Regions from separate parts of the Bradyrhizobium sp. CCGUVB23 genome, predicted to be linked through region 3. Evidence: predicted binding sites of a transcription regulator. Region 3 holds the regulator's gene; each other region holds the start of a gene.
The links. The regulator PhoB, encoded in region 3, activates phosphate uptake and scavenging genes when phosphate is short. The targets are predictions, from matches to a motif close to TGTCATNNANCTGTCAT.
Positions count from the first base shown of each region.

Region 1: a site for PhoB is predicted at 7,051-7,067, ahead of NLN62_RS16795 (DUF2794 domain-containing protein). Genes of this name have one in related genera too.
Region 2: a site for PhoB is predicted at 6,796-6,812, ahead of NLN62_RS12770 (YdcH family protein). Genes of this name have one in related genera too.

Region 1 is NZ_JANADQ010000001.1:3,683,306-3,692,837, forward strand. It holds gene thpR (RNA 2',3'-cyclic phosphodiesterase) at 1-490, opposite strand, end outside; gene NLN62_RS16770 (arylesterase) at 663-1,298, opposite strand; gene NLN62_RS16775 (ABC transporter ATP-binding protein) at 1,354-2,076, shown strand; gene NLN62_RS16780 (ABC transporter permease) at 2,073-4,643, shown strand; gene NLN62_RS16785 (Bax inhibitor-1/YccA family protein) at 4,915-5,706, shown strand; gene NLN62_RS16790 (GNAT family N-acetyltransferase) at 5,931-6,464, shown strand; gene NLN62_RS16795 (DUF2794 domain-containing protein) at 6,614-6,985, opposite strand; gene NLN62_RS16800 (thioredoxin family protein) at 7,571-8,359, opposite strand; gene acnA (aconitate hydratase AcnA) at 8,597-9,532, opposite strand, start outside.
Region 2 is NZ_JANADQ010000001.1:2,805,878-2,815,409, reverse strand. It holds gene NLN62_RS12820 (hypothetical protein) at 1-769, shown strand, start outside; gene NLN62_RS12815 (tetratricopeptide repeat protein) at 877-1,542, opposite strand; gene rpsU (30S ribosomal protein S21) at 1,670-1,972, opposite strand; gene aqpZ (aquaporin Z) at 2,236-2,958, shown strand; gene NLN62_RS12800 (5-(carboxyamino)imidazole ribonucleotide synthase) at 3,126-4,232, opposite strand; gene purE (5-(carboxyamino)imidazole ribonucleotide mutase) at 4,229-4,717, opposite strand; gene NLN62_RS12790 (GGDEF domain-containing protein) at 4,860-5,570, shown strand; gene NLN62_RS12785 (hypothetical protein) at 5,766-6,017, opposite strand; gene NLN62_RS12780 (hypothetical protein) at 6,041-6,256, opposite strand; gene NLN62_RS12775 (YdcH family protein) at 6,362-6,568, opposite strand; gene NLN62_RS12770 (YdcH family protein) at 6,899-7,084, shown strand; gene NLN62_RS12765 (NAD(P)/FAD-dependent oxidoreductase) at 7,330-8,433, opposite strand; gene NLN62_RS12760 (EAL domain-containing protein) at 8,657-9,532, shown strand, end outside.
Region 3 is NZ_JANADQ010000001.1:3,305,925-3,315,456, reverse strand. It holds gene pstS (phosphate ABC transporter substrate-binding protein PstS) at 1-127, shown strand, start outside; gene pstC (phosphate ABC transporter permease subunit PstC) at 298-1,287, shown strand; gene pstA (phosphate ABC transporter permease PstA) at 1,292-2,137, shown strand; gene pstB (phosphate ABC transporter ATP-binding protein PstB) at 2,134-2,952, shown strand; gene phoU (phosphate signaling complex protein PhoU) at 2,964-3,680, shown strand; gene phoB (phosphate regulon transcriptional regulator PhoB) at 3,695-4,402, shown strand; gene NLN62_RS15125 (GcrA family cell cycle regulator) at 4,485-4,997, opposite strand; gene NLN62_RS15120 (aspartate aminotransferase family protein) at 5,455-6,663, shown strand; gene argF (ornithine carbamoyltransferase) at 6,663-7,586, shown strand; gene NLN62_RS15110 (Hsp33 family molecular chaperone) at 7,808-8,815, shown strand; gene apaG (Co2+/Mg2+ efflux protein ApaG) at 8,954-9,349, opposite strand; gene NLN62_RS15100 (OpgC domain-containing protein) at 9,528-9,532, shown strand, end outside.

The DNA.
Region 1 (9,532 bases), 380 kb from region 3:
CGGTGGATGCGCGCGAGGAGAACAGGACAAAACGTTCGGCCGTGAACACCTTGCTCGGGAAGTAACCGCGCAGCGAGAGATAATCGGCGACGTCCTGGTCCGAGGCATCGTGCAGCCGCGCCAGCGTGACATGCGGAATGAACTTGCGCCCTTCCGGATCGAGGCCGATGCGCTGCATCATCCGCTCGAGCTCGGCCTGCAATTCGATCAAGGGCCGGCTCGGCTCGATGGCGGCGACGACTGCGCGCGGCTTGCGGCCGCCGAAGCTCGTGAGCCCCTGCACCTTCACCTCGAACGGTTTGCGGTTGACGCGAAACAGCAGCGAGGCGATCTCGTTGGCGGAAGCGCCGTCGATATCGCCGATGAAGCGCAAGGTGACGTGATAATTTTCGGGATCGATCCAGCGGGCGCCGGGAAGGCCGCCCCGCAAGTTGGAAAGTGTCTGACCGACCTCGGCCGGAATTTCCAGACCAGTAAACAAGCGTGGCATCGTTGAGCACTCCCGATGCTTGGACATGCGCCTTGAAAAGGCCCATGTCCAAATTAGAGCCGGCGACGAATCACCGGTAACCTGATTCCTATCGCAGTTATGTGACTCTGCGAAGCGTAGCGCGGACCACTCCGGGAAAACCCTGGGTATTAGGGTTAGTATTGCCCGCTTTTCAACGTCGTTGCCCGCTTATCGTGCCAAGGAATGCCTCCACGGCAGGCATCATGTTCTTGACGATGATGTCGACGCCCGCAGCGGTGGGATGAATGCCGTCGGCCTGGTTGAGCTTGGCGTCGGCCGCAACGCCATCGAGGAAGAACGGATAGAGCGGCACGTCGAATTTTTTCGCCAGATCCGGATAAATCGAATTGAAGCGCGCGGCATAGTCGCCGCCGTAGTTCGGCGGCGCCAGCATGCCGCACAGCATCACCGCAACGCCGCGCGCCTTCAGGCGCGCCACGATGTCGCTGAGCGCGGCGCGCGTGACGTCGGGGTCGAGCCCGCGCAGCGCATCGTTGGCGCCGAGCTCGACGATCACGCCCTCGGTTCCCTCCGGCACCGACCAGTCGAGCCGGTCCCGGCCACCGGAAGAGGTGTCGCCGGACACCCCGGCATTGATCATGTCGACGGCTATACCTTTGTCCTGCAAGGCTTTTTGGAGCTTCATGGGAAATGCGTCCTGGCCCTGAAGGCCGAGGCCGGCGCTCAAGGAATCGCCGAGCACGACCAGCTTGACCGGCGGCTTGGCCTGCGCGCCGGCGCCGGCAATCCCTGTCATCAAGGCGACCATCAACACGGCTATGTGCATGAAGAATCCGTAACGCCTCTCGACCGGGTGCGCGGAGTTGCCATATGACCGGACCATGGACAGTCGCATCGAATCCTCTTCGCTGGCCGGCACGACGCCGGACACCATCTCCATTTCCAACGTCAATCTCTCACTGGGCACGGGCGCGGCACGCGTTCACATTCTCAAGGATATCAGCCTTCGGGTCGGCCGTAGTGAAGCTATCGGCCTGATCGGCCCGTCAGGGTCGGGCAAATCCACGCTGCTGATGGTGATGGCGGGGTTGGAGCGTCCTGATAGCGGAGAGGTGGTGGTGAGCGGCACGCCTTTCAATGCCCTCGACGAGGACGCACTCGCCCGCTTCCGCGGCCGCGAGGTCGGCATCGTCTTCCAGTCCTTTCACTTGATCCCCACCATGACGGCGCTGGAGAACGTCGCGGTGCCGCTCGAGCTCGCCGGCAATCCGGATGCGGCCAAGCGCGCCGCGCAAGAGCTGCAATCGGTCGGGCTCGGCGATCGCCTGCATCACTATCCCTCGCAACTCTCGGGCGGCGAGCAGCAGCGTGTCGCGCTCGCCCGTGCGCTGGCGCCGGACCCTGCGATCCTGGTCGCCGACGAGCCCACCGGCAATCTCGACGAAGCGACGGGAAAGCAGATCGTCGATCTCATCTTCGGCAAGCATGCCGAGCGCGGCATGACGCTGGTGCTGGTGACCCATGATTCCTCGCTTGCGCATCGCTGCGACCGCGTGATCCGCCTGCGCTCCGGGCGCATCGATACGCAGTATTCCCAGCCATGAGCGTCGCCACTGAACCGTTCGCGCGACACGGCGCGGCCGCGCTGTCGCTGCGCTATGCGTTGCGCGAACTGCGCGGAGGCCTGCGCGGCTTCTACGTCTTCATCGCCTGCATCGCGCTCGGCGTGATGGCGATTGCCGGTGTCGGCTCGGTCGCGGCCAGCCTCAGCGAGGGCCTGGCGCGTGAAGGCCGCACGCTGCTCGGCGGCGACGCCTCGTTCGTGCTGTTCCAGCGCGAGGCAAAGCCTGAGGAGATCGCTTTCCTGCGTTCGCGCGGCACGGTGTCGATCGCCGCGACGCTGCGCGGCATGGCGCGCGCGGCCGACGGCAAGCTCGCGCTGGTCGAGATGAAGGCGGTCGACGGCAATTACCCGATGCTCGGCCAGTTGACGCTGACGCCGCAATTGCCACTGTCCGATCTTCTCGCGGAGCGCGACGGCGCGTTCGGTGCCGCCGCGGATCCGACGCTGCTGGCGCGGCTTTCCCTCAGGATCGGCGACCGCGTCACCATCGGTAACGCGACCTTCCAGATCCGCAGCGCGGTCGAGGCCGAGCCCGACAAGCTTGCCGGCGGCATCGGCTTCGGCCCCCGTTTCCTGATCAGCGAGGAAGCCTTGCGCGCCACCGGCCTGATCCAGCCGGGCAGCCTGGTGCGCTGGGTCTATCGCGTCAAGCTGCCTGACAGCGCCAACAGCGAGCGCGCGACCGAGGCATTCATCAGCGACGCCCGCAACGCGGCACCGCAGGCCGGCTGGGAGATCCGCAGCCGCTCCAATGCATCGCCTCAGCTCGAGCGCAATATCAGCCGCTTTACCCAGTTCCTGACGCTGGTCGGCCTCGCCGCGCTTTTGGTCGGAGGCGTTGGCGTCGCCAATGCCGTGAAGAGCCATATCGACCGCCGGCTCGAGGTCATCGCGGCGTTCAAGGCCGTCGGCGCCACCGGACGCGACGTGTTCGGCATCTATCTCGCGCAGGTCATCCTGCTCGCCGGGATCGGCTCGGTGATCGGGCTCGCGCTTGGCGCAGCCCTCCCCTTCGCCATCGTCGGCCTGTTCGGAAAGCTGTTACCGCTGCCGGTGATCCCGGCCGTGCATGCCGACGAGCTGGCGCTCTCCTTCATCTATGGCCTGCTCACCGCACTCGCCTTTGGCCTGTGGCCGCTCGGGCGCGTCCATGACGTACCGGTGGCCGCGCTGTTTCGCGACACGATCAGCGCCGAATGGCACCGGCCGCGCTGGCGCTATCTCGCCTTCATGGCCGTGGTGGTCGCGCTACTCGTCGCGGTCGTGATCGGGCTATCGTTCGACAAGCGCATCGCCACGGTGTTCGTGCTCTCGTCCATCGTGGTGTTTGCGGTGCTGCGCGGCATTGCGGGGCTCTTGATGACGATCGCGCGGCGATTGCCGCGCACGCGGCTGCCGATGCTGCGGCTTGCGATCGCCAACATCCACCGTCCCGGCGCGCTGACGCCGTCCGTGGTGCTGTCGCTGGGGCTGGGACTCGCCGTCCTCGTCACCATCACCCAGATCGACGGCAATCTGCGCCGGCAGTTTCTCGCGGCGCTGCCGGACCGGGCGCCATCGTTCTACTTCATCGACATCCCGAGCGTGCAGGCCGAGCAGTTCGACGGCTATCTGCGCCAGATCGCGCCGGGGGCGAAAGTTGAGGACGTGCCGATGCTGCGCGGCCGCATCGTCGCCGCGCGCGGCGTCAAGGCCGAGGACCTGAAGCCCGCGACCGACGCCGAATGGGTGCTGCAAAGCGACCGCGGCCTGACCTATACCAGCGAGCTGCCGAAGGGCTCCAAGGTGGTCGAGGGCGAATGGTGGAGCGCCGATTATTCCGGCCCACCGCTGGTCTCGATGGAGAAGAAAATCGCCGACGGGCTCGGGCTCAAGCTCGGCGACGAAGTCGTCGTCAACGTGCTCGGCCGCGATATCCCGGCGAAAATCAGCAATTTGCGCAACATCGACTGGCAGGGGCTCGGCATCAATTTCGTTCTGGTGTTCTCGCCCAATGCCTTCAAGGGCGCGCCGCATACCCACATCGCGACGCTGACCGAACAGGGCGGCGATGCGGCCGGCGACGGCAAGATCATCAAAGAGGTCGCCGATGCCTATCCGATGGTGACGAGCGTGCGGGTCCGCGAGGTCATGGAGACGGTCGGCTCGGTCGTCACCAATCTCACGCTCGCGATCCGCGGCGCCAGCGCGGTGACGTTGATCTCCGCGATCCTGGTGCTGGGCGGCGCACTCGCCGCCGGCCATCGCCACCGGGTCTATGACGCCGTGATCCTGAAGACGCTGGGCGCCACGCGGCTGCGGCTGCTCGGCGCCTATGCGCTCGAATATCTCCTGATCGGGCTCGCCACCGCCGTGTTCGGCGTCATCGCCGGCAGCATCGCGGCCTGGATGATCGTGACCCGGCTGATGACGCTGAGCTTCGTCTGGCAGGCCGGCAGCGCGGCCGGCGTGGTCGTCTCCGCGCTCGTCGTCACGGTCGGGCTTGGGCTCGCCGGCACGCTGCTGGCGTTGAACCAAAAGCCCGCCACCGTGTTGCGGAATTTGTGACAAATTGAAGCGGGCGGCGGCGCGGCAACCCCAATCTCCCGGATTTTCCGGGTTAACCACGCCCGCGCGTCAGATTGCGCGTCCATGGCGACATTCGGCCGCGCGTGGACGCTTGCAGCAAATGTGTTAGTTTCCCACATGTCGAGTGGGTCCGGATCCCCGATTGTTAGCCAAAATTAATGTCGGCAGGCAACGGTATCCGGGATAGAATTTTGACGACCCGGGCGGCATCAGCCCTTGTGCCGGCCGGCCAACCAATGGGAATTCGACCATGTCGGACCTAGACCGCAACTACGCTTCTCCTTTCGGCAGGGCCGCCGGGCGTGTCGACGCCGCGACGGTCGATGCCGGCCTGCGCGCATACATGCTGCGCATCTACAATTACATGAGCATCGGCCTGGCCATCACCGGCCTCGCCGCACTCGGTGTCTACATGGCGGCCGTGACCAGCGACCCCTCGGGGGCCGCCGCCAAGATCGGCAGCCAGTTCCTGACGCCGTTCGGCTACGCGATGTTCGTGAGCCCGCTGAAATGGCTGTTCATCCTGGCGCCGCTCGCCATGGTGTTCGTGATCTCGGCCGGCATCAACCGCCTGGCCCCCTCGACCGCCCAGATCCTGTTCTGGGTGTTCTCGGCGCTGATGGGCATCTCGCTATCCTCGATCTTCCTGGTGTTCACGCACACCTCGATCGTGCGGGTCTTCTTCATCACCGCGGCCACCTTCGGCGCGCTGAGCCTCTACGGCTACACCACCAAGCGTGACATGACCGGGATGGGATCGTTCCTGTTCATGGGCCTGATCGGCATCATCATCGCAAGCCTCGTCAATCTGTTCCTGGCGAGCTCGGCGCTGCAGTTCATCGTGTCGGTGGGCGGCGTGCTGGTGTTCGCTGGCCTCACCGCCTGGGATACCCAGCGGCTGAAGAACGACTACATCTACGGCTACGCCTCGGCCGGCGGTGACATTGCCGAACGCGCGGCGATCACCGGTGCGCTGTCGCTGTATTTGAACTTCATCAACCTGTTCACGCTGCTGCTGCAGCTGCTCGGCCAGCGCGACTAGGTTCTGATCCGAGAGAATGACACGAGCCCCGGCCGCAAGGCCGGGGTTTTTGTTTGTGAGGTTGGCGTTCCCACAAGCACCGTCATTGCGAGGAGCGCAGCGACGAAGCAATCCAGAGTCCCTCCATGGATGCACTTCTGGATTGCTTCGCTGCGCTCGCAATGACTATGTGGAAGCGCCAATGCCTCTTTCCGCCGCCGGACGAAGCTTCTAATCTCGCCCCCATGTCCGCACCTGAAATCAGGCCCACAACCGAGGCCGACCTTCCCGCCATTACCGCCATCTACGAGCACGCCGTGCGCCGCGGCACGGCGACCTTCGAACTCGAACCGCCCGACCTCGCCGAGATGACGCGCCGCTACACGGCGCTGACGGATGGCGGCTACCCCTATTTCGTCGCCGTGCTCGATGGCCGCATTGCCGGCTACGCCTATGCCGGCGCCTACCGGCCGCGGCCGGCCTATCGCTTCACGGTCGAGAACTCGATCTATCTCGAGCCGTCGTTCCATCGCCGCGGCATCGGCTCGGCGCTGTTGCAGCGGCTGATCGTCGAATGCGAGGCGCGCGGCTTCCGCCAGATGATCGCCGTGATCGGCGACTCCGCCAATGCCGGCTCGATCGCCGTGCACACCAGCGCCGGCTTCAACATGATCGGCACGCACCCCAATGTCGGCCTGAAGTTCGGCCGCTGGCTGGATACGGTGATGATGCAGCGCGACCTCGGTGAAGGCGGGCGCACGGTGCCGACGGATAGATAGCCGTCGTAGCAAGCATTCAACGCCGAGGGGCTTCAGCTGTCGTAGGGTGGGCAAAGCGGAAGCGTGCCCACCACTTCTATTTCAATCCCGGAAAGATGGTGGGCACGGCGCGGTGCGCCTTTGCCCACCCTACGGCACCGTTTGTGCGGCTACACCACCGCCAGCTTCCGATCGATCACCAGCAGCACGCGCTCGAGCTCATGGCCGCGGCGCAGGATCAGGCCGGTCGCCGAGATCACGCTGTACATGCCCTGCTTGCGCGCGAGCCGCGGATCTTTCTCGATACGGTAAAGCGGCACTTCGGAGGCGCGGCGATAGACCGAGAATACGGCGCGGTCTTTCAGGAAGTCGATGGCATAGTCCCGCCACTCGCCGTCGGCGACCATGCGGCCATAGAGGTTGAGGATGCGATGCAATTCGAGCCGGTTGAACGTCACCCGGCTCGGTTGGGAACTCGCAGCGGCGCTACGCGCCACTGCGCGCTGCTCGCTCGGATCGGCATCCTCCGACATCAGACCCATGGGCAGCGCCTCCTGTCGCGTTGACGCATGACCGGCGGTCGCGAAACCGTTCCCGTCCGCGGATCATGACAGTTGCATGATTGCGCCAACCGCTGTCGGCCGCAAGGGGCGCCCCAACCGCCCGGCTGCACATCGCACCGCAAACACACCTCCTGGCTGTGGAACTCCCTCGCGACATACCGTCACGGGATCGTTAGCAGGAATCATAGTCTCGCCGCTTTTCCGCCTAGCGCCTGCCGCCCTGCACTGCGAAAAGATTCGTGTGCGTTGGCCCGGTCCTTTCGGTTCCGGATTCCTCAGCCCCCAGCCCCCCGGGGTCGTCGGGATCGGGCCTGTTCGCACGAAGGAGGACCAACGCGAGTTGGTCCTTTTTTGTTGTGTGGGGGCATTTCTGCCGACGCACTTTCTCTCCTCGCCAAAGATTTTCTCCCCTCATCCTGAGGAGCTTACGCAGCAAGCGTCTCGAAGGATCGAGGCCGAGTTGCCTCAGCGTGGGCCTACATGGTTCGAGACGGCGCTACGCGCCTCCTCACCATGAGGATCAAGAGCGGATACGTGGTAGGGACGAGAGACTTTAGTCGGCAATCAATGCAGCGACGTGTACGCCGCGCCCAGCATCGGGCCCGGCTTCTCGCGGCTGCCGTCCTGGACATAGACTACCGCGCCATCGACGCCCTCGCGCGTGAGGTTCTCCAGCGGCACGGTCCAGCTTTCCGGAGTACCGTTCCAGTCGCCGACCTTCAGCAGGTTGCGCACCACGTTGTGGTAAGTGATCTGCTGCCCGCGATTTTCGCCGCGGCTGATCGAGATCGGCACCGCCTTGGTGATCGAGCAGATCCAGACCTCGCCATGCGACACCGCCGCCTCCTTGCTCGCGGCCACCGAGACATTGAGCTGCTTGCCTGCGAGCGACATCGACACCGGCACGCTCATCACGTTGTCGCCCTTGGCGGTCTTTGCGATCGCGCTCTCGATGCCGGCGCGGTCGCTGCCGATGACATGCTCCGAGCCGTTGACCACGACCTGCGGCGTGTAGACCTCGCGGTCGCCGCGCATCCGCGAATAGGCGCGCTGCCGCGCCGAGAAGCGCGAGTCCGCCAGCGTGTCCTTCCAGCCGAGATAGTCCCAGTAGTCGATCGGCATGCTCAGCGCGATGATCGAGGGATCGTTGGAGAGCTCGCCGATGATCTTGTCGGCGGGCGGACAGGACGAGCAGCCTTGCGAGGTGAAGAGCTCGACGACGGCGCGGGGATCGGCGTGGGCGGGACGGACGACCGCGATGATTGCGCAGACGCCAAGTGCACTTGGCCAGATCGCACCTGACCAGATCGCACCGGACCATCGCGAAATCAGATTAGAGGCCATCATAGTCATGTTGAACGCCGCACACCTTAGCTGATGTCGAGGGGAAATCTTCTCGCCGGTTGGTCACCGTAGTCTTACGGATAAGTCTTGCGCGCGCAGTGCGTCCCGCATCGTCCGAGACGAAAACCTTTCGCTGGACGAGCCCATCTGGAACATACCGCAAACGAACAAAGGCGGCCCTTGATAGGCCGCCTTCGCTTAACGTTCTACTCACTTCGCAGTGAGCCATCGTTCACAAATCCGCGCTTACGCCGCGAGTTTGCGCAGCACATAGTGCAGGATACCGCCGTTGCGATAGTAGTCGAGCTCGTCCAGCGTATCGATGCGGCAGAGCAGCGAAACGCGCTGCAGCGAGCCGTCGGCCGACACGATCTCTGCGGTCAGCTTCTGGCGCGGCTTGAGGTCGCCGACGAGGCCGCGCAGGGTGACCTTCTCGTCGCCCTTCAGCCCAAGCGACTGCCAGGAAGTGCCCTCCTCGAAGGTGAGCGGCAGCACGCCCATGCCGACCAGGTTGGAGCGATGGATGCGCTCGAAGCTCTGGCAGACCACCGCGCGAACGCCGAGCAGACGCGTGCCCTTCGCCGCCCAGTCGCGCGAGGAGCCGTTGCCGTATTCGGCGCCGGCGAACACCACCAGCGGCACGTTCTCCTGCTGATACTTCATCGCGGCGTCGTAGATCGACATCTGCTCGCCGTCGGGCCAGTGCTTGGTGAGACCGCCCTCGGGAATGTTGCCGTCGGCGCCCTTGAGCATGAAGTTCTTGATGCGGATGTTGGCGAAGGTGCCGCGCATCATCACTTCATGGTTGCCGCGCCGCGTGCCGTACTGGTTGAAGTCGGCGGGACGCACCTGGTGCTCGCTGAGATATTTGCCCGCGGGCGAGGTGAGCTTGATCGAACCGGCCGGCGAAATGTGGTCGGTGGTGATCTTGTCGCCGAACATGGCGAGGATGCGCGCCTCGACGATGTCGGTGACCGGCTCCGGCTCCTTCTTCATGCCTTCGAAATAGGGCGGGTTCTGCACATAGGTCGAGCTCATGTTCCAGCGATAGGTCTCGCTCTCGACGGTCTTGATCTTGCGCCAGTTGGTGTCGCCCTTGAACACGTCGGCATACTTCTTCTTGAAGATCGACGCAGTCACGAACTTCTTCATGAAGGCGTTGATCTCCTTGGTCGTCGGCCA
Region 2 (9,532 bases), 500 kb from region 3:
GACCAAGAAGGATGCCAAGCCTGCCGAGGTCGCGAATCTCCCCGCGCCCGGAGTGAAGGCCAAGGGCATTTCCGAGAAGGGCATTTCCGAGAAGGGCATCTCCGAGAAGACCGTGACGGACAAGCCGGCGGCCGAGAAGCCGGCTGACAACAAGGCCGCTGACCAGCCGACCGAGACCAAGCCCGCTGACGCCGAGACCGCCGCCGCTCCCGCCACGCCGCGCGGCCGGTCGACGCCATCCCGCGACAGCAAGGCCATGGCCAAGGCAACGCCGGCCCCGGTCGTTACTGCACCGGCCTCCGAGACCACTCAGGCTCCGGCATCGACTGCCGCGACCCCTGACGCCAACGATCTCGCCCGCGCAGCGATCGAGCGGCTGCGCAAGTCGCCCGAGGCTGCCCCGCAGGAGACGGCCCATGCGGGCGAAGCCCCGCGCGTCCAGGAGGCGCCACGGCTCGTGACGGCGGCCCCGCCTTCCGTGCGGCCGCTGCCGCCGCCGATCACGGTGTCGACGCCGGGCCCGGAGGCTTATGGTTCCCCGATGTCGTCGAACCCACCTTACACCGCGTCCGTCGGCTCGGATGATGCGAATCGGCTGACACCGCCGGCCGATATCCCGGTCCCGGTGGTGATCGCACCGCCGCTCGATCTGCGGGCCGATGCGGCCGGTCCCATGCCGAAGGCAAAGACCAACGTCGCCGACGAGATGCTGTCAGGCGTCAAGTCGATGTTCCACGCGGTCCTGCCGAAGGGCGTCACCCCCGACTAGTGCGGGATGACTTTTGGTTGAATTGGTGTGAGCCCAAGGCGCTGATCACCTCACCCCGCCGGGGAGAGGTGACCCCGGCAGCCGACTGCATTTAATCTCATCGCGCTTCAGCCGCCGACACGGGCCAGACCGCTGCGCGCGGCATCGTCGCGTGGACGTAGCGCGACCGCCTTGGTGTAGGACGCCGCCGCCTTGGCCTTGTCGCCGAGGCGCTCATAGGCGAGCCCCCGCGTGGTCCAGACTTGCGCATTGTGCGGGTCGGCCTCGGAGGCCTCGTCGAGGTCGGCTGCGGCTTCCTTGACCTTGCCCACCGCGAGGTAGCTGATGGCGCGGCCGAGCAGCGGCTCCGGCTTCTGGGGATTGAGCCCGCTCGCTGCGCTGAAATCCGCGATCGCGAACTCGTGCTCGTTGCTCGCCTGATAGATCAGGGCACGGCCATAGAGCGCGTGCGCATTGTAGGGATCGAGCGCGACCGCGCGGTTGAACTCCTCGAGCGCCGCCGCCGTCTCTCCCGATTTCGCAAGCGCCTGGCCCTTTGCCGTATGGCTCTGGGCCTCAGCGACATTGCCGGCGCTGACCGCGCTTTCGGCGGGCGCAGCAGCAGGCGCGGTAGCAGATTTGGGCGCGTCCTGGGGCTTATCCTTCTCCGGCATCAGCGATCCCAGGTCGAACGAGCAGCCGGACAGTGCGAGCGCGATCAGTGAAAGTGTGACGGAGCGCCGCCACGGTCGGCACGACCGTGCCGGGCTGTGCTCGGGGAGAGGGGAGTCCATCTACGGATTCGCTCGCGCTGGTGCCGCATCGGTAGTGCCCCGTCCCAGAAAAGGCACCGCTCACAAAACAATAACGCGGGCCCGGGGCCCGCGTCATCGAAAACTCAGTCTTGCAAGAACAGCAAAATCAGCGCGGTCCGCGCGGACCTGCGCCCGGGCCGCCACGGCCGCCAGCGCCACGCTCGCCACCGGGGCCAGCGCCGAACACCGGCTTCGGCTTCATCGGCAGCAGCCCTTCACGCTGCAGCTTCTTGCGGGCCAGCTTGCGCGCGCGGCGCACGGCTTCGGCCTTTTCGCGGGCCTTCTTCTCGGAGGGCTTTTCGTAGTGACCGCGGAGCTTCATCTCGCGGAAAATACCCTCGCGCTGCATCTTCTTCTTCAGCGCCTTGAGGGCTTGATCGACATTGTTATCGCGAACGAGAACCTGCACGCGGCATCCTCTTCAGTGGATCGGATTTGAATTCTGGTAAGTCAAAGGGGATGGCAGAAAGCACAAGCCCTTAACCTTGAGCGCGCGGATGTAACAGACAAAACCTGAGATGTCCATCGTCCAAGCGGCCTTTCGGGCCAAGATAAGCCATTAAATAGGGCAAAAATGCCCCCGTGTGGCCCTGATTTGGGTGATTTGGCGCCAATGACGGGGCCGTTCCCGGAGCTTTGATCCGGAGAACTCGGAAATCAGGGGAGACGTCCATGGAAATGAAGAAATATGCGGCCGAGGCCATCGGTACCTTTTGGCTCACATTCGCAGGGTGCGGGAGCGCGGTGATCGCAGCCGGCTTTCCGCAGGTCGGCATCGGCCTGGTCGGCGTGTCCCTGGCGTTCGGCCTGAGCGTCGTCACCATGGCCTACGCGATCGGCCATATCTCGGGCTGCCACCTCAACCCGGCCGTCACGGTCGGTCTTGCCGCGGGCGGCCGGTTCCCGACCGGACAGATCCTGCCCTATATCGTCGCGCAGGTCATCGGCGCGATTGTCGCGGCAACGCTGCTCTATGTGATTGCCAGCGGCGCCCCGGGCTTCGACGTCACCAAGGGCTTTGCGTCGAACGGCTATGGTGCGCATTCGCCGGGCCAGTACGGCATGGTGGTGTGCTTCATCACAGAAGTGGTGATGACCATGATGTTCCTGTTCATCATCATGGGTGCCACGCATGGAAGGGCGCCTGCGGGCTTCGCGCCACTCGCGATCGGGCTTGCGCTGGTGATGATCCATCTCGTCAGCATTCCCGTCACCAACACGTCGGTGAACCCGGCGCGCAGCACCGGGCCCGCCTTGTTCGTCGGCGGCTGGGCGCTGGCGCAACTGTGGCTGTTCTGGCTTGCGCCGCTGATCGGCGGCGCACTCGGCGGCGTGATCTATCGCTGGCTCAGCGAAGAGCCGGCCGGCGTCGTCGCCGGTGTGAAGACCGCGTGATCGTCGGAGCATGATCCGGACCCGGAGGGCCGCGTTAGCGCAAAGTGTGAAGCGGTTTTTCCTCGCGACAAACGCGGAACGCGTTTGCGCGGAGATCATGCTCAAATAAAAATCTAAAGTGCGACGATGATCGCGCTTTAGGGGGATCGCGCAGCGCCGCGGTCCCCTTACTTGCCGCGGGCGGGCGCGACCTCGGTGACGTGGCCCATCTTGCGGCCCGGCTTGGGTGTGCCCTTCCCGTAGAGGTGTACGGTGGCTCCGGGGACCGTGAGCCACTCTGTGTAGCGGTTGATCTCGTCGCCGATCAGGTTGGTCATGGTGACGACCTCGCCGTGCCGCACGGGCTTGCCGAGCGGCCAGCCGGCGATGGCGCGGATATGCTGCTCGAACTGCGAGACGGACGCGCCGTCGAGCGTCCAGTGCCCGGAATTATGCACGCGCGGCGCAATCTCATTCACCAGCACCTTCGGTCCCGTGCCGTTGGCGAGCACGAACATCTCGACTGCCAGCACGCCGACATAATCGAGCGCGTCGGCGATCTTGCCGGCGACGTTGCGCGCCTCCTCGGCAAGAGCATCCGGAATCTCGGCCGGCGCGCGCGAGATCTTGAGGATGTGATCGCGGTGCTCGTTCTCGGTGACGTCGAAACACTCGACCTGGCCTTCGGCCGAGCGCGCGGCGATCACGGAAATCTCGCGCTCGAACGGCACGAAGGCTTCGAGGATCGCCGACTTGGTGCCGAGGCCGGTCCACACTTTCGCGATCTCGTCGCCCTCGCGGATGATGGCCTGGCCCTTGCCGTCATAGCCGAAGCGGCGCGTCTTCAGCACGGCCGGAAGCCCGATCCTGACGATTGCCTCGCGCAACGATGCGACCGAGGTGACGTCGGCATAGGCAGCGGTGCCGATCCCGAGCCGGGTGATGAATTCCTTCTCGGCCAGCCGGTCCTGGGTGGTCTCGAGGATCTTGCGGTTGGGTAGCACGGGGCGGCGCGCGTCCAGCACCAGCGCGGCCGCGGCCGGCACGTTCTCGAACTCGTAGGTGATGACGTCGACGTCGTTCGCGAACAGCTCAAGCGCCTCGACGTCGGCATATTCCGCGCAGGTCGCGTTGAGCACGACGTCGAAGGCCGGTGAGTCCGGGTCGGGCGAAAACACCTGGCAGCGCAAGCCGAGCCGCGCCGCGGCCATCGCAAGCATCCGTCCCAATTGTCCGCCGCCGAGGATTCCGATGGTGTCGCCGGGCTTCAGCTTCACCCGTTTGGTGCCAGTCACGCCTTGTCCTCCGGGCGCTCGCCCACGGCGTCGGTCTGCGCTTTGCGCCAGGCCACAAGGCGGTCTGAGAGGGCCGGATCGGATAGGGCCAGCACGGCGGCGGCCAGCAGCGCAGCGTTGATTGCGCCCGCCTTGCCGATGGCGAGCGTGCCGACCGGGATGCCGGCGGGCATCTGCACGATCGAGTGGAGCGAGTCGACGCCCCTCAGCGCCTTGGATTCGACGGGAACGCCGAACACCGGCAGTTCCGTCAGCGCCGCCGTCATGCCGGGCAGATGCGCAGCACCGCCGGCGCCGGCGATGATGACCTTGAAGCCTTCGGCCTTGGCGCCCTTGGCAAAGGTGAACAGCCGGTCCGGGGTGCGGTGGGCCGAGACGATGCGGCTTTCGCAGGCGACGCCGAGCGCTGTGAGCGTATCGGCGGCATGCCGCATCGTGTCCCAATCCGACTGGCTTCCCATGATGATGGCGATCGGCGCGGTCATGACGTCAATTGTGCTCGGGAATACAGAAACATAGGCCAGATTATCGGTTCCGGCCGGCGGCTCGCAAGGCGGTGGCAAGGAGAAGGGAATGCACTATCCTGTCTTGGTGAATCCCCGCAAGCCTTCATTGAGCAGGACGCCCATGAAGAAACCAAAAAGGGCGATCGCTGCGAAGGCAAAAAAGGCCCGGAAAAGCAGCGGGAGCCGAGCCAAACCCGCGGCCAGGCGCGCGGCCCGGTCGGCGGGCCAGCCCGCTGTGACCACCGGAGAGGCCAAGAACGCCAAGGCGATCATCCGCAACCTGCGCACCAGGCTCGCCCAGGCCCAGCGGCGCATCGACGAGCTGGAGGCTGCCGCCGACACGGACTTTCTGCTCGGCATCCCGAACCGGCGCGGCTTCGAGCGTGAGCTGCACCGTGCGATTGCCTACATGACGCGCTACGCCGCCCGTGGCGCGCTGATCGTGCTCGACGTCGACCGCCTGAAGCCCATCAACGACTCCTTCGGTCACGCTGCCGGCGACGAGGTGCTCAAGGCGATCGCCGGCACGCTGACGCGGCAGGTCCGCGCCTCCGACGTGGTCGGCCGCCTCGGCGGCGACGAGTTTGCGCTGCTGTTGTGGAACCTCAGCGAGACCGATGCCAGGGCCAAGGCCGCAGCTTTCGAGCAGGCGATCGACGATTTGTCCTTTGTCTTTCGCGACCAGCGCGTGAATGCGGGTGCCTCCGCCGGCGTCGCGCTGCTTGGATCTCACGCCGAGGCAGGCCGCGCGCTGGAGGAAGCCGACGCGGCCATGTATGTGCGCAAGGCCCAGCGGCGGCATGAGCCGCGGATCAGATTGATCAGTAGTTAGGGGTTGGATCGATTGGGCCACAGGCTCGCTCAACTCTCCCGCTTGCGGGGGAGGTCGGCGCGAAGCGCCGGGTGGGGGCTCTCTCTACGTTGGGAGTATCGATTGCGGAGACACCCCCACCCCAGCCCTCCCCCGCAAGCGGGAGAGGGAGCGCACCTTTTGTGTGGCAGCGATCGAACGTAAAGCGATTGCGCTTCAAAGCGCGCTGAGGTCTTCCGGCACGTTGCCGAACTTGCGCAGCAGCTTGGCGTCGCCGAACTCGCCAGTCATGGGATCGCCGCTGCGGCTGAACGCGATCGCGCCGATATGGCCGGCGCCGTGCGCCAGGATCTCGGCGCGCCGCAGCGCGGCGGCCGAGGTCTGACATTCCTCCGCGGCGCCCGCGACCGGCGATCCATCTTCGTCGGTGAGGAAAGGCAGTGCGACATAGTAGGTGACATCGGACATGGTCGGCTCCGAGTGCTCGTTGGCTACGCGGCGCTGGAGGTGCTCCGCATCTTGTTGCGCGACGTCTCGGGAATGCAGCCGGCCGAAATTGCCGCCTGCAATTCCTCGAGCTCCGCTTCTAGATATTCGTTGGCCATGATCAGCGCCTTGATGGTGCTGCGCAGATTGCCGTCACACATCGCGATCGCCTGATCGCAGGCTTGTTCATAATGGCTGTTGTCGAAGGCGGCTGCGGACATGGCATTTCCCCGGAAGCTGGTTGAGGCTCGAATGTTCTTCTTTTGTTCTTTTTGAGTCAAGTGGAATCCGATGCGCGGAAAACGCATCGGGCGCACCGGCTGGGATCAGGCGATGATGTCGGGCGTGATCTGGTCTTCGATGAAGGCGATACGGTCGCGCAACAACAGCTTGCGTTTCTTCAGACGCTGTAACCGCAACAGGTCGGGGGCGGGCGATTGATGCAATGCATCGATCGCCGCATCGAGATCTCGGTGTTCCTGCTGCAACCGGGCGAGCTCGGCTTCGAGTTCGCGCTCGTGTTCATTGGTCATGATGTGCGGTAGCCGGAAAACCCGATGAGGTTGCGAAAGCCTGTGGAAGGCCTGTGGAAAGTATCGTCCTTGCGCGACGTGATCGCAAGCGATCTGGGTCCCCTATCAACGGTCTCTCGCAAAGATATTTCGGTGGATCGCGCCGCCAGCGCGCAGGCGCATTGAAATCATGGATGATTCCTGCGGTGGTTCCTTACTCACTGTTCATTACATATGAATTTTCAAAAATGACAGTGGGACTACGGATACTTATCGACAGAACGAATCGGTGATGTACACTTCTTCGTCCGGATCGAATCCTGAGGTTCAACCCTACCGAGGAGGTTTCGAATGACAATTCAGGCACATCTTGTTGAATTGGAGCGGAAGCACAAACTTCTCGAAAACGAATTGCACGAAGCTCTCGTGCACCTTTCAACAGACGACCTGCAAATTGTTGAGTTGAAGCGCCGGAAGTTGATGGTCAAGGACCAGATCGAGCGGTTGAGGCACGGCGCCGACGACACGCTCCACTAGCAACCCCCGTACACATGTAAGCCTGATCTCGCCCCCTTCACGCAGGGATGAGAGCTGTTGCGCTCATCCCTGCGTCGAGGTGCGAAGCCTCGTGCGATTAGTTTCGTGCGATGGTTAAAGCGCGATGAATCGTCAGCGCGCTTCAGGTTGTTGTTTGAGCATGATCTCCGCGCAAACGTGTTCCGCGTTTGTCGCGAGGGAAAACCGCTTCACGCTAACGCGGCCCTCCGGGTCTGGATCATGCGCTATATGTTTGCGAGCTCGGCGACGTGGTCGGCGATCGCGAGCGATGACGTCAGGCCGGGCGACTCGATCCCGAAGAGATTGATCACGCCATCCACGCCGTGATCGCGCGGGCCCTGCATCAGGAAATCCTGCATGGCCACCGCCGGCGGGACGATCTTCGGCCGTATGCCCGAATAGCTCGGCATCAACGCGCCATCAGGCAGGTCCGGCCAGTATTTGCGGATTGCCGGATAGAATCGCTCCGCGCGTGCGGGGTCGACGGCATAGTCGATCGTTTCGATCCACTCCACGTCGGGACCGAAGCGCGCCTGGCCTGCCATGTCCAGCGTCAGGTGCACGCCGAGTCCGCCGGGCTCGGGCACGGGATAGATCAGCCGTGAGAACGGCGCCTTGGTGCTGCAGCTGAAATAGTTGCCCTTGGCGAGATAGATCGGCGGAATCCGGTCGAGCGGCATGCCATCGATGTTGCGCGCCACCGTCGTCGCTGAAAGACCTGCCGCGTTGACCAGCAGGCTGCATTGCAGCGTCATCGGCGCCTCGCCGCCGGCATCGATTTCGACGACGCCGCCTGACGCCTTGGCGCGGATCAGCGGCGTGTGAAACGCGAACGCGGCTCCCGCCGCTTCGGCCTCGCCGCGCAGCGAGAGCATGTAGGCGTGGCTGTCGATGATGCCGGTCGAGGGCGAGAGCAACGCGGCATCGCAGGCGAGCGCCGGCTCCAGCGCGCGCGCGGCGTCGCCTGCGAGCATCTGCATATCGAGCACGCCATTGGGCTCGGCATGTGCCTTGATCGATTGCAGCTTCTCGGTCTCTTTCGGATTGGTCGCGACGATCAGCTTGCCGCAATTTTTGTGCGGAATGTTGCGCTCGGCGCAGTAGCGGTAGAGCGCATGCTTGCCGCTGACGCACAGCCGCGCCATCCAGCTCCCGGCCCGGTAGTAGATCCCGGCATGGATCACCTCGCTGTTGCGCGAGGAGGTGACGGTGCCGATGGCCTCCGCCGCTTCGAGCACGATCACCTCGCGCCCGGCCTGGGCGAGCTTTCGGGCGACCGCGAGCCCGACCACGCCCGCTCCGATGACGACGCAGTCAACTCTATCCATGGTGGGACGGCAGGTCCGTGAGTGGCGGGGCCAAGGAGTTCAACAAGGGGCTCAACGAGAGGCTTAAGAAACCGCACCCAAGGCGGCTCTCCATTAAGGAAGAATTTATCATGTCAGGGCAATTGCCGTATCTGGCGCCACATTTTTCTGTCGTGCTGACAGGCGTTTACCCGATCCCAACCCGTGAGGCCAGACAATCCCGAGTTGAAATCGCGGGTGGCTGATGGCTGACAAGAACTGGCACGCGAGCGGCGCGTTTCTGACGCCTGTGCAGGCCCTGGCATGCCTGGCCTGCACGGTTGCGCCCGCGCGCGCCTTTGCGCTGTCCGACAATTTCGCCCCGCAGAGCTACCTGGGCAGGCTCGATCCCAATCTGGTCTGGGAGGCGCTGCTTGGCGGCATCGCGGTGTGCTCGTTCCTGGCGGCCATCGTGCTGTGGATCCACTCGGCGTTGCGACGGGTAAGGCGCACGCAGCTCAGGCGCAATGCCTTCGTCTCGTCCGCGCTGAACAATCTGAACCAGGGCGTCGTAATGACCGACGCGCAAGCGCGGATCATCTTCTGCAACGACCGCTATCTCGAGATCTATGGGCTGGCGCGGGCGGATCTCTGGACCGACATGACCAGGGCCGACATCCTCAGGCTGCGTCGTGAGCGCGGCGTGCTCGGCGTGACCGACGACGAGTACTACGAGAAGGCCGCCAGCTCGAACGGCCTGATCACCGAGCTGCCCGACGGGCGCGCCATTCTGGCGAAATATTTCGTGCTGCCGAATGGCGGCTCGGTTGCGACGCATCTCGACGTCAGCGAGCAGCGCACCCTGTCGCGGCAGCTTGCGTCCACCAAGCAGTTTCTGGAAACGGTGCTGAACAACGTGCCAGCCTGCGTGGCCGCCAAGACCATCGAGGACGGCCGCTATATCTTCGCGAACAGCGCCTATGAGCGGTTCTGGGGTTTCTCGCGGGACCATGTCGTCGGCAAGAACGCGCGAGAGCTGTTTGCACCTGCCTCGGCTGCCAGCATCGAGGCGGCCGATCGGGCGGCGCTCGATGCGCCCGACGGGCAGTTCCGCAACCAGTTCGAGGTCGAGCGCGGCTCG
Region 3 (9,532 bases):
CATCAAGTTCTTCCGCTGGGCCTTCAAGAACGGCGGCAAGGCGGCCGAGGAGCTCGACTACATCCCGATGCCGGACAGCGTCGTCCAGCTGATCGAGAAGACCTGGGCTGCCGAGATCAAGAGCTGAGATGCTTGTGTCCCGGACGCGGTGCGGCATGAAATGCCGCGCCGCTGAGCCGGGACCATCACAACTTCGGCCCCGGATCAGCGTCGCACCGCTTCGCGCTGCGCCGCATCCGGGGCACGAGACCGACAACAGGCGCAACTTAATTGGTGCAGGGGATCGGCGTGGCAGAGATGGCCGTTCAGAGCGATATCGTCGACGACGCCGGACCATATGACCGCGCCAAGGCCTTGAGCGCGTTCAAGCTCGGCGACATGACCTTCTACTGGATCACGCGGCTCAGCGCGATCTCGGTGCTCCTGATCTTAGGGGGCATCATCCTGTCGCTGATCGTCGGCGCCTTCCCGGCGATCAGGGAATACGGCCTTTCGTTCCTGTGGACGCAGCGCTGGGCGCCCTCGGCCGATCCGCCCGTGCTCGGCGCACTCGGGCCGATGTACGGCACGCTCGTTACCTCCTTCATCGCGATGCTGATCGCCATCCCCGTTGGGCTCGGGATTGCGATCTTCCTCACCGAGCTCTGCCCGCAATGGCTGCGCCGCCCGATCGGCATGGCGGTCGAGCTGCTCGCCGGCATTCCCTCGATCATCTACGGCATGTGGGGTTTCTTTGTGCTGGGTCCGTTCCTGGCCAACACATTCCAGCCCTTCATGATCAAGCTGTTCGACGGCGTTCCCGTGCTGGGCGCGATCTTCGCCGGCCCGCCGTCCTATCTCAGCCTGTTCAACGCCTCGCTGATCCTGGCGATCATGGTGCTGCCCTTCATCACCTCGATCTCGGTCGACGTGTTCAAGACCGTGCCGCCGGTCCTGAAGGAAGCCGCCTATGGCGTCGGCTGCACCACCTGGGAGGTCGTGCGCAGCGTGGTGATCCCCTATACGCGTGTCGGCATCATCGGCGGGGTCATGCTGGCACTCGGCCGCGCGCTCGGCGAGACCATGGCGGTGACCTTCATCATCGGCAACTCCTTCCGTATCTCCTCCTCGATCTTCGCGCCGGGCACCACGATCTCAGCGGCGATCGCATCCGAGTTCGCCGAAAGCGACGGCCTGCACCAGTCCGGCCTGATCCTGCTCGGCCTCCTGCTGTTCGTACTCACGTTCTTCGTGCTGGCCGGTGCGCGGCTGATGCTGCTGCGGCTGGAACAGAAGGCGGGGAAGTGACGCCATGAACCCGATCTACGCACGCCGCCGCCGCAAGGACATCGTGATCCGCGGGCTCTGCATCGCAGCCGCCGCCTTCGGTGTGACCTGGCTCGCGCTGATCCTGATCACGCTGCTCTACAACGGCCTCACCGGTCTGAACCTTCAGCTCTTCGTCGCGGACACTCCGCCTCCGGGCTCGACCGAAGGCGGCCTGCGCAATGCCATCATCGGTTCGATCATCATGACCGTGATCGGCGTCGGCATCGGCGCGCCGCTCGGCCTGTTCGCCGGCACCTATCTCGCCGAGTACGGCCGCAACGACAAGCTGACCTCGGTGATCCGCTTCATCAACGACATCCTGCTCAGCGCGCCCTCGATCATCATCGGCCTGTTCATCTATGGCGCGGTGGTGGTGCCGATGCGCGGCTTCTCCGCGATCGCCGGCTCCCTCGCGCTGGCCGTCATCGTGATCCCGGTGGTGCTGCGCACGACCGAGGACATGCTGCTGCTGGTGCCGAACGCGCTGCGCGAAGCGGCCTCCGCGCTCGGCCTGCCGCGCTCGCTGGTGATCAAGCGGATCGCCTACCGCGCGGCGCGCTCCGGCCTCATCACCGGTGTGCTGCTCGCGACCGCCCGCGTTGCCGGTGAGACCGCGCCGCTGCTGTTCACCGCCTTGTCGAACCAGTTCTTCAGCCTCAGCCTGAACAAGACGATGGCGAATCTGCCGGTCACCATCAACAATTTCGTGCAGAGCCCCTACGCCTACTGGAAGCAGCTGGCCTGGAGCGGGGCGCTGCTGATCACCCTGACCGTGCTTGCCCTGAACATTGGCGCGCGCATTCTTGGCGCCGAGAGGACTGCAAAATGAGCGATCTGTCCGTTTCCGTAAGTTCCACCGGACGTCAGGCGTCGCCGACGCTGCCTGAGGCTCCGGCCAAGGTGACGGTGCGCAACCTCAATTTCTATTACGGCGAGCACCACGCGCTGAAGAACATCAACCTGACGCTCGGCACCAACCGCGTTACGGCGTTCATCGGTCCGTCGGGCTGCGGCAAGTCGACCCTGCTGCGCATCTTCAACCGGATGTACGATCTCTATCCGGGCCAGCGCGCCACCGGTCAGCTCATGCTCGACCAGACCAACATCCTCGACACCAAGCTCGACCTCAATCTGCTGCGCGCTCGCGTCGGCATGGTGTTCCAGAAGCCGACGCCGTTCCCGATGACGATCTACGAGAACATCGCCTTCGGCATCCGCCTCTATGAGAAGATCTCCAAGTCCGAGATGGACGACCGGGTCGAGAAGGCGCTGCGCGGCGGCGCGCTGTGGAACGAGGTCAAGGACAAGCTCAACGCCTCCGGCCTGTCGCTCTCCGGCGGCCAGCAGCAGCGTCTCTGTATCGCCCGCACCGTTGCGGTGCGTCCTGAGGTGATCCTGTTCGACGAGCCCTGCTCGGCGCTCGATCCGATCTCGACCGCCAAGGTCGAGGAGCTTATCCAGGAGCTCGCAGAGAACTACACGATCGCGATCGTCACCCACAACATGCAGCAGGCGGCGCGCGTCTCCGACAAGACCGCCTTCATGTATCTTGGCGAGTTGATCGAGTTCGACGAGACCAGCAAGATCTTCACGTCGCCCAGCGACCGGCGCACCCAGGACTACATCACCGGCCGCTTCGGCTGAGGAGACAGGAAATGGCTTCTGAACATACCGCAAAGGCCTTCGACACCGACCTCCAGGAGCTCACGCGGCTCGTTGCGGAGATGGGCGGCCTTGCCGAGCGCATGATCGTCGATTCCGTCGATGCGCTGATCCGCCGTGACGTCGCTCTCGGCCAGCGCGTGGTGGCGACCGACGCCGAGATCGACGCGCTCCAGAAGAAGATCGAGGAGCGCGCCGTGCTCACGATCGCGCGCCGGCAGCCGATGGCGGTCGACCTGCGCGAGATCGTCGGCGCCATGCGCGTTGCGACCGATCTGGAGCGGATCGGCGACCTCGCCAAGAACATGGGCAAGCGCGTCGCCGCGCTGGAAACCGATTTCCATCCGCTGAAGCTGTTCCGCGGCCTGGAACACATGACCGACCTCGTGCAGCAGCAGGTCAAGTCGGTGCTGGACGCCTATGCCGCGCATGACCTGCCGGCGGCGATGATGGTGTGGAAGGGCGACGAGGAGGTCGACGCGATCTGCACCTCGCTGTTCCGCGAGCTCCTCACCTACATGATGGAGGATCCGCGCAACATCTCGTTCTGCATCCATTTGATGTTCTGCGCCAAGAACATCGAGCGGATTGGCGACCATGCGACCAACATCGCCGAGACCGTCTTCTACATGATCGAAGGTCAGGCCATCGCGGACAAGCGGCCGAAGGGCGATATGACGACCTTCGCCACGACCGTGCCGAACACTTAAGGAGCGACGACGCCATGGGCGCACGCATTCTGGTTGTTGAGGACGAGGAAGCGCTGACCGAGCTGTTGCGCTACAACCTCGAAGGCGACGGCTACGATGTCGAGACGGTGATGCGCGGCGACGACGCCGACACCCGCCTCAAGGAGCACATTCCCGACCTGATCGTGCTCGACTGGATGCTGCCGGGACTGTCCGGCATCGAGCTGTGCCGCAGGCTTCGCGCCAGGCCCGAGACCAAGCAGCTGCCGATCATCATGCTCACCGCGCGCGGTGAGGAGAGCGAGCGGGTGCGCGGGCTTGCGACCGGCGCCGACGACTACATCGTCAAGCCGTTCTCGGTGCCCGAATTGCTCGCGCGCGTGAAAGGCCTGCTCCGGCGTGCAAGCCCCGAGCGGCTCGCGACCATACTCGCCTTTGGCGACATCGAGCTCGACCGCGAGAAGCGCCGCGTGGCGCGCTCCGGTCGGCCGATCGACCTCGGCCCGACCGAATATCGCCTCCTGGAGTTCTTCCTGGAGCATCCCGGCCGGGTGTTCTCGCGCGAGCAGCTGCTCGACAGCGTCTGGGGCCGCGACATCTATATCGACGAGCGCACCGTCGACGTCCACATCGGCCGCCTGCGCAAGCTGCTCAATCTCGGTCGCGAGCAGGACCCGATCCGCACCGTCCGTGGCGCCGGCTACGCGCTGGATGATCGTTTCGCGAAGGCGGAGCAGACGTAAAAAAGCGCGCCGGATGGCGCGCTGACGTTTCTCGATCAAGCGTCCCGGCCTTGCACCGGGACGTTGTCGTTTGTGGCTGAACTCAGCGCGTGCCGGGCTTGGCCGGTGCGCGGCGGCGGTCGGCGGCCGGCTGGTAGGCGACGCGCGAGTGCTGTGCGCAATAGGGCAGGCCCGAGAGCGACTTGCCGCCGCAGAAGAAGAAATCCGGGCTCGAGGGATCGCCGACCGGCCAGTGGCAGGTCGCCTCGTTGAGCTCGAGCAGCGACAGGCGCTGGCTCATCGGAACGACATTGTCATAGGTGATCGGATCGGGCTCGACCTCGACCTCGAAGGCCTGGGCGAGGGCGGTGTTGCCGCGCGAGATCGGGCGGCTCACCCGCATCATGTGCTGCGCCGGGCGCGCCTTGCGCGGCCGGGGAGCCGCCGAGGACGGGCTCTTGGCGCGGCCGGACAGGCCCAGCCGGTGCACCTTGCCGATTACGGCGTTGCGGGTCACATTCCCGAGTTCGGCAGCGATCTGGCTGGCCGAAAGCCCGGCTTCCCAGAGCTTTTTCAATTGCTCGACGCGATCGTCGGACCAGGTCAAAACCGTCATTGCACCCTTCCCCTCGCCGCGCGCCTGCCAATCCCTTGGGGCCGCGTGGCGATGTCTAAGCCTCGAAAAACCCGTGCCGCCAGAATCCCTTAAGGCTCGCCGGGCGCGAAAACGCACCTGAACGCTACGCCGGTACATGAGGACTAAGAGGATCAGAACTGCTGCACGAGATGTCGTATCTGACAGGGGAAACGCTACAATATGGCGTGACTCCCGCGCAAGAGTCTGCGGCTCCGCGTCCACATGTTCCGTCGCTAAAAGAACTCAAAAATGCCACCGCAAGACTACGGCCGCACGCCTTGCAGGGCCTTCTGGCGGCATTGACAGCGGTTTTTCCAAGCATAAAATGGTGACACGTGCCGCCCTTAAAAGGCGGCACGTTTCGTTTTCCGGGCAGGTCAACGATGCGCTGCGCAAGGCAGTCTCGTGAGCCAGCCTCAACATTCAAGTGACCGTCATGACCAAAAGCGCCGCGACGCATTTGCTTCCCGTTTTCGCCAGGGCCGAGCTCGGCTTCGAGCGCGGCGAAGGCTGCTGGCTGGTCGCGACCAATGGCGAGCGCTATCTCGATTTCACCTCGGGTGTCGCCGTGAATGCGCTGGGCCATGCACATCCCGCTTTGGTCAAGGCCTTGCAGGAGCAGGCCACGAAGCTCTGGCACATGTCGAACCTGTTCCAGAGCCCGGACGGCGAGAAGCTGGCAGTCAGGCTCTGCAACGAGAGCTTTGCGGACTTCGTGTTCTTCTGCAATTCCGGCGCCGAGGCGATGGAATGCGTAATCAAAGTGGTGCGCCGCTATCACGCCTCCAAGGGCCATCCCGAGCGCTACCGCATGATCACTTTCGAGGGCGCCTTCCATGGCCGCACGCTGGCAACGCTCGCGGCGACCGGCTCGGCAAAATATCTCGAAGGTTTCGGCCCGCAGCTCGACGGCTTTGACCAGGTGCCGCATGGCGACCTCGAAGCCGTCAAGAAGGCGATCGGCCCACAGACTGCAGGCATCCTGATCGAGCCGATCCAGGGCGAGGGCGGCGTACGCTCGGCTCCTCCCGCCTTCTATCGCGCGCTGCGCCAGCTCTGCGACGAGCATGGTCTTCTGCTTGCCTTCGACGAGGTGCAGACCGGCATGGGCCGCACCGGCGATCTCTTTGCCCATCGCCGTCTCGGCGTGACTCCCGACGTGATGTCGCTTGCGAAGGCACTCGGCGGCGGCTTTCCGATCGGCGCGTGCCTTGCGACCGCCGAAGCCGCCTCAGGCATGACGCCCGGCTCGCACGGCTCGACCTTCGGCGGCAATCCGCTCGCCGTGTCCGCGGCGAACGCCGTGCTCGACGTCATGCTCAAGCCCGGTTTCTTCGATCACGTGCAGAAGATGTCGCTGCTGCTCAAGCAGAAGCTGGCCTCCGTGATCGACCGCCATCCCGATGTCGTCAGCGAGGTGCGCGGCGAGGGGCTTTTGATCGGCCTCAAGGCCGTCGTGCCCTCCGGCGATCTCGCCACGGCGCTGCGCAACGAAAAGCTGCTCACCGTCGGCGCCGGCGACAATGTGGTGCGCTTCCTGCCGCCTTTGATCGTCACCGAGGTGGAGATCGAGGAGGGGGTCGCGCGGCTCGAGCGCGCCTGCACGGCGATTGAATCGAATCTCAAGGCACGGGCGGCAGGCTGATGAGCAAGACGCCCAAGCACTTCCTGGACATCAACGAGCTGCCGCTGGCGGAGCTCAAGAGCATGCTCGCCGCTTCCTCCGCCATGAAGGCGAAGCAGAAGGCGCATCAGCCGGTCAAGCCGCTCGAAGGCAAGACGCTGGCGATGATCTTCGAGCGTCCGTCGACGCGGACGCGGGTGTCGTTCGATGTCGCCATGCGCCAGCTCGGCGGCGAGCCCATCATGCTCACCGGCGCCGAGATGCAGCTCGGCCGCGGCGAGACCATCGCCGACACCGCGCGCGTGCTGTCGCGCTATGTCGATGCCATCATGATCCGCATCCTCAATCACGATGCGCTGCTCGAGCTCGCGGCGAATGCGACCGTGCCCGTCATCAACGGGCTGACGCGGCGTTCGCATCCCTGCCAGGTGATGGCCGACCTCATGACCTATGAGGAGCATCGGGGGCCGATCGAAGGAAAGACGGTGGCCTGGACCGGCGACGACAACAACGTTCTCGCCTCCTGGGCGCATGCCGCCGAGCGCTTCAAGTTCAACCTCAATGTCGCGACCCCGCCGGAGCTCGCGCCGAAAAAGGCGATGCGCGACTGGGTGAAGGCGACGGGCGCTCCGATCATGCTGGGTACCGATCCGGAAGCCGCGGTGCGCGGCGCCGATTGCGTCGTCACCGATACCTGGGTCTCGATGGGCGACAAGGAAGGCGAGCGCCGCCACAACGTGCTCAAGCCCTACCAAGTGAACGCCAAGCTGATGTCGCTCGCCAAGCCCGATGCGCTGTTCATGCACTGCCTGCCCGCCCATCGCGGCGAGGAGGTTACCGACGAGGTGATCGACGGCCCGCAATCCGTCGTGTTCGACGAGGCCGAAAACCGCCTGCACGCGCAGAAGGGCATTTTGGCCTGGTGCTTTGACGCGGTGAAGTAGGTTTGGATCGTCGTCCTGGCGGACGACAGTGCCGTGGCGATGGCGGCGTGGCGCTGCTTTCGCCCTAACGTTGGTCGTCGTCCCGGACAAGCGCAGCGAAGCGGAGCGCAGATCGGGGACGACACCGAATATGGTGTGCTGTGTACGATCCATTCTGCATCCGAAACGGAGCGTCTCGTCACCCCTTCCATTTCACCTCCTCCGACCCCAGATAGAGCGCCATGGTCTCCCAATCCCCTGACATCAAAGCCGGGCCCGAAAGCCCGGTTCGCGCGCCGTCTTCCGTTCCCGTCGACGATGCCGTGCTGCCCTTCGAGGTCGATGCGCTCGACGTGCGCGGGCGCTTGACCCGGCTCGGGCCCACGCTCGACGATATCCTCACCAAGCACGATTATCCCGCGCCGGTCGGCAAGCTGCTTGGCGAGGCCATCGTGCTGACGACGCTGCTCGGCTCGGCGGTGAAATTCGAAGGTCGCTTCATTCTTCAGGCGCAGACTGACGGCCCGGTGTCATTCCTGGTGGTCGACTTCAAGGCACCCGACCGCCTGCGCGCCTATGCCCGCTACGACGCCTCGCGGCTCGGCGAGGCGAAGGACTCCGGCTCGCTGCTCGGTCGCGGCCATCTCGCCATGACCATCGACCAGGGCGCGGATATGAGCCGCTACCAGGGCCTCGTCGCGCTCGACGGCGGCAGCCTGGAAGACGCCGCGCATGAGTACTTCCTGCGCTCGGAGCAGATCCCGACCCAGGTGCGCCTCGCCGTCGGCGAGGAATGGCGCTCGAGCGACGGCGGCAAGCACCGCTGGCGCGCCGGTGGTCTCTTGATGCAGTTCTTGCCGAAGGCGCCGGAGCGCGCGCGACAGGCCGACCTGCATCCCGGTGACGCGCCCGAAGGCACCACGCCGCATACCGTCGCCGAGGACGATGCCTGGGTCGAGGCGCGCTCGCTGATCGGCACGGCCGAGGACGTCGAGCTGATCGATCCCGATCTCTCCGGCGAGCGGCTGTTGTACCGCCTCTTCCACGAGCGCGGCGTGCGCGTGTTCAAGCCGCACGGTCTGAAGGCGGAATGTTCCTGCTCGCGCGATGCGGTGGCAGCGATGCTGAAGAGCTTTTCGCCGGATGATCGTGCCGCGATGGTCAAGGACGACAAGGTCGTCGTGACCTGCGAGTTCTGCAGCTCGGTGTATCAATTCACGCCGCACGAGGCGGGCGTGGAAAACGCGTAGCCAAGCGCTCGGAAATCGTAGGTGGGCAAAGCGAAGCGTGCCCATCAACTTCTGTCGCATGATTGGAGAGATGGTGGGCACGCTTCGCTTTGCCCACCCTACGGCAGCTACAGTCGCGATACCGCAGCTCGCCGCCCCTCAATTCAACACCCGCTTGCCGCCGTCCGGGCTGTCCAGCGAGAACGTCGGCACGTCGATCTCAAATCGCTCGCCGCTTTCGTTGACCATCTGGTAGCGGCCGGTCATGAAGCCCGAGGCGGTCGAGAGCGGGACGCCGGAGGTGTATTCGTAGCGCTCGCCGGGCGCGAGGATTGGCTGCTCGCCGATCACGCCTTCGCCTTTAACCTCCTGCTGCCGCCCCGTCGCGTCGGTGATGATCCAGTGCCGCGTCTTGAGCTGCACGGTCTCGTCGCCGGAATTGGTGATCACGATGGTGTAGGACCAGAAGTAGCGCGAGCGCTCGGCCGACGACTGCTCCGGGACAAAGTTCGGCTCGACGGTCACTTCGATCTGGCGGGTCACGGCACGGTACATGGCTGCCATCATAACGAAAAGCTTGCCGGGAACCAATCGTGGCTCGCGGCGTCAGCGACATCGTGCCGCCCGAATTGGCACCGTAGTTACACCCCAATGTGATCCGATCGCTTTGCGAGCAGGCCACCGGCCCGGTACACTCCTCAAACGCTGCGATTTGCGCAAGGGTTTTGGCCCGATGAC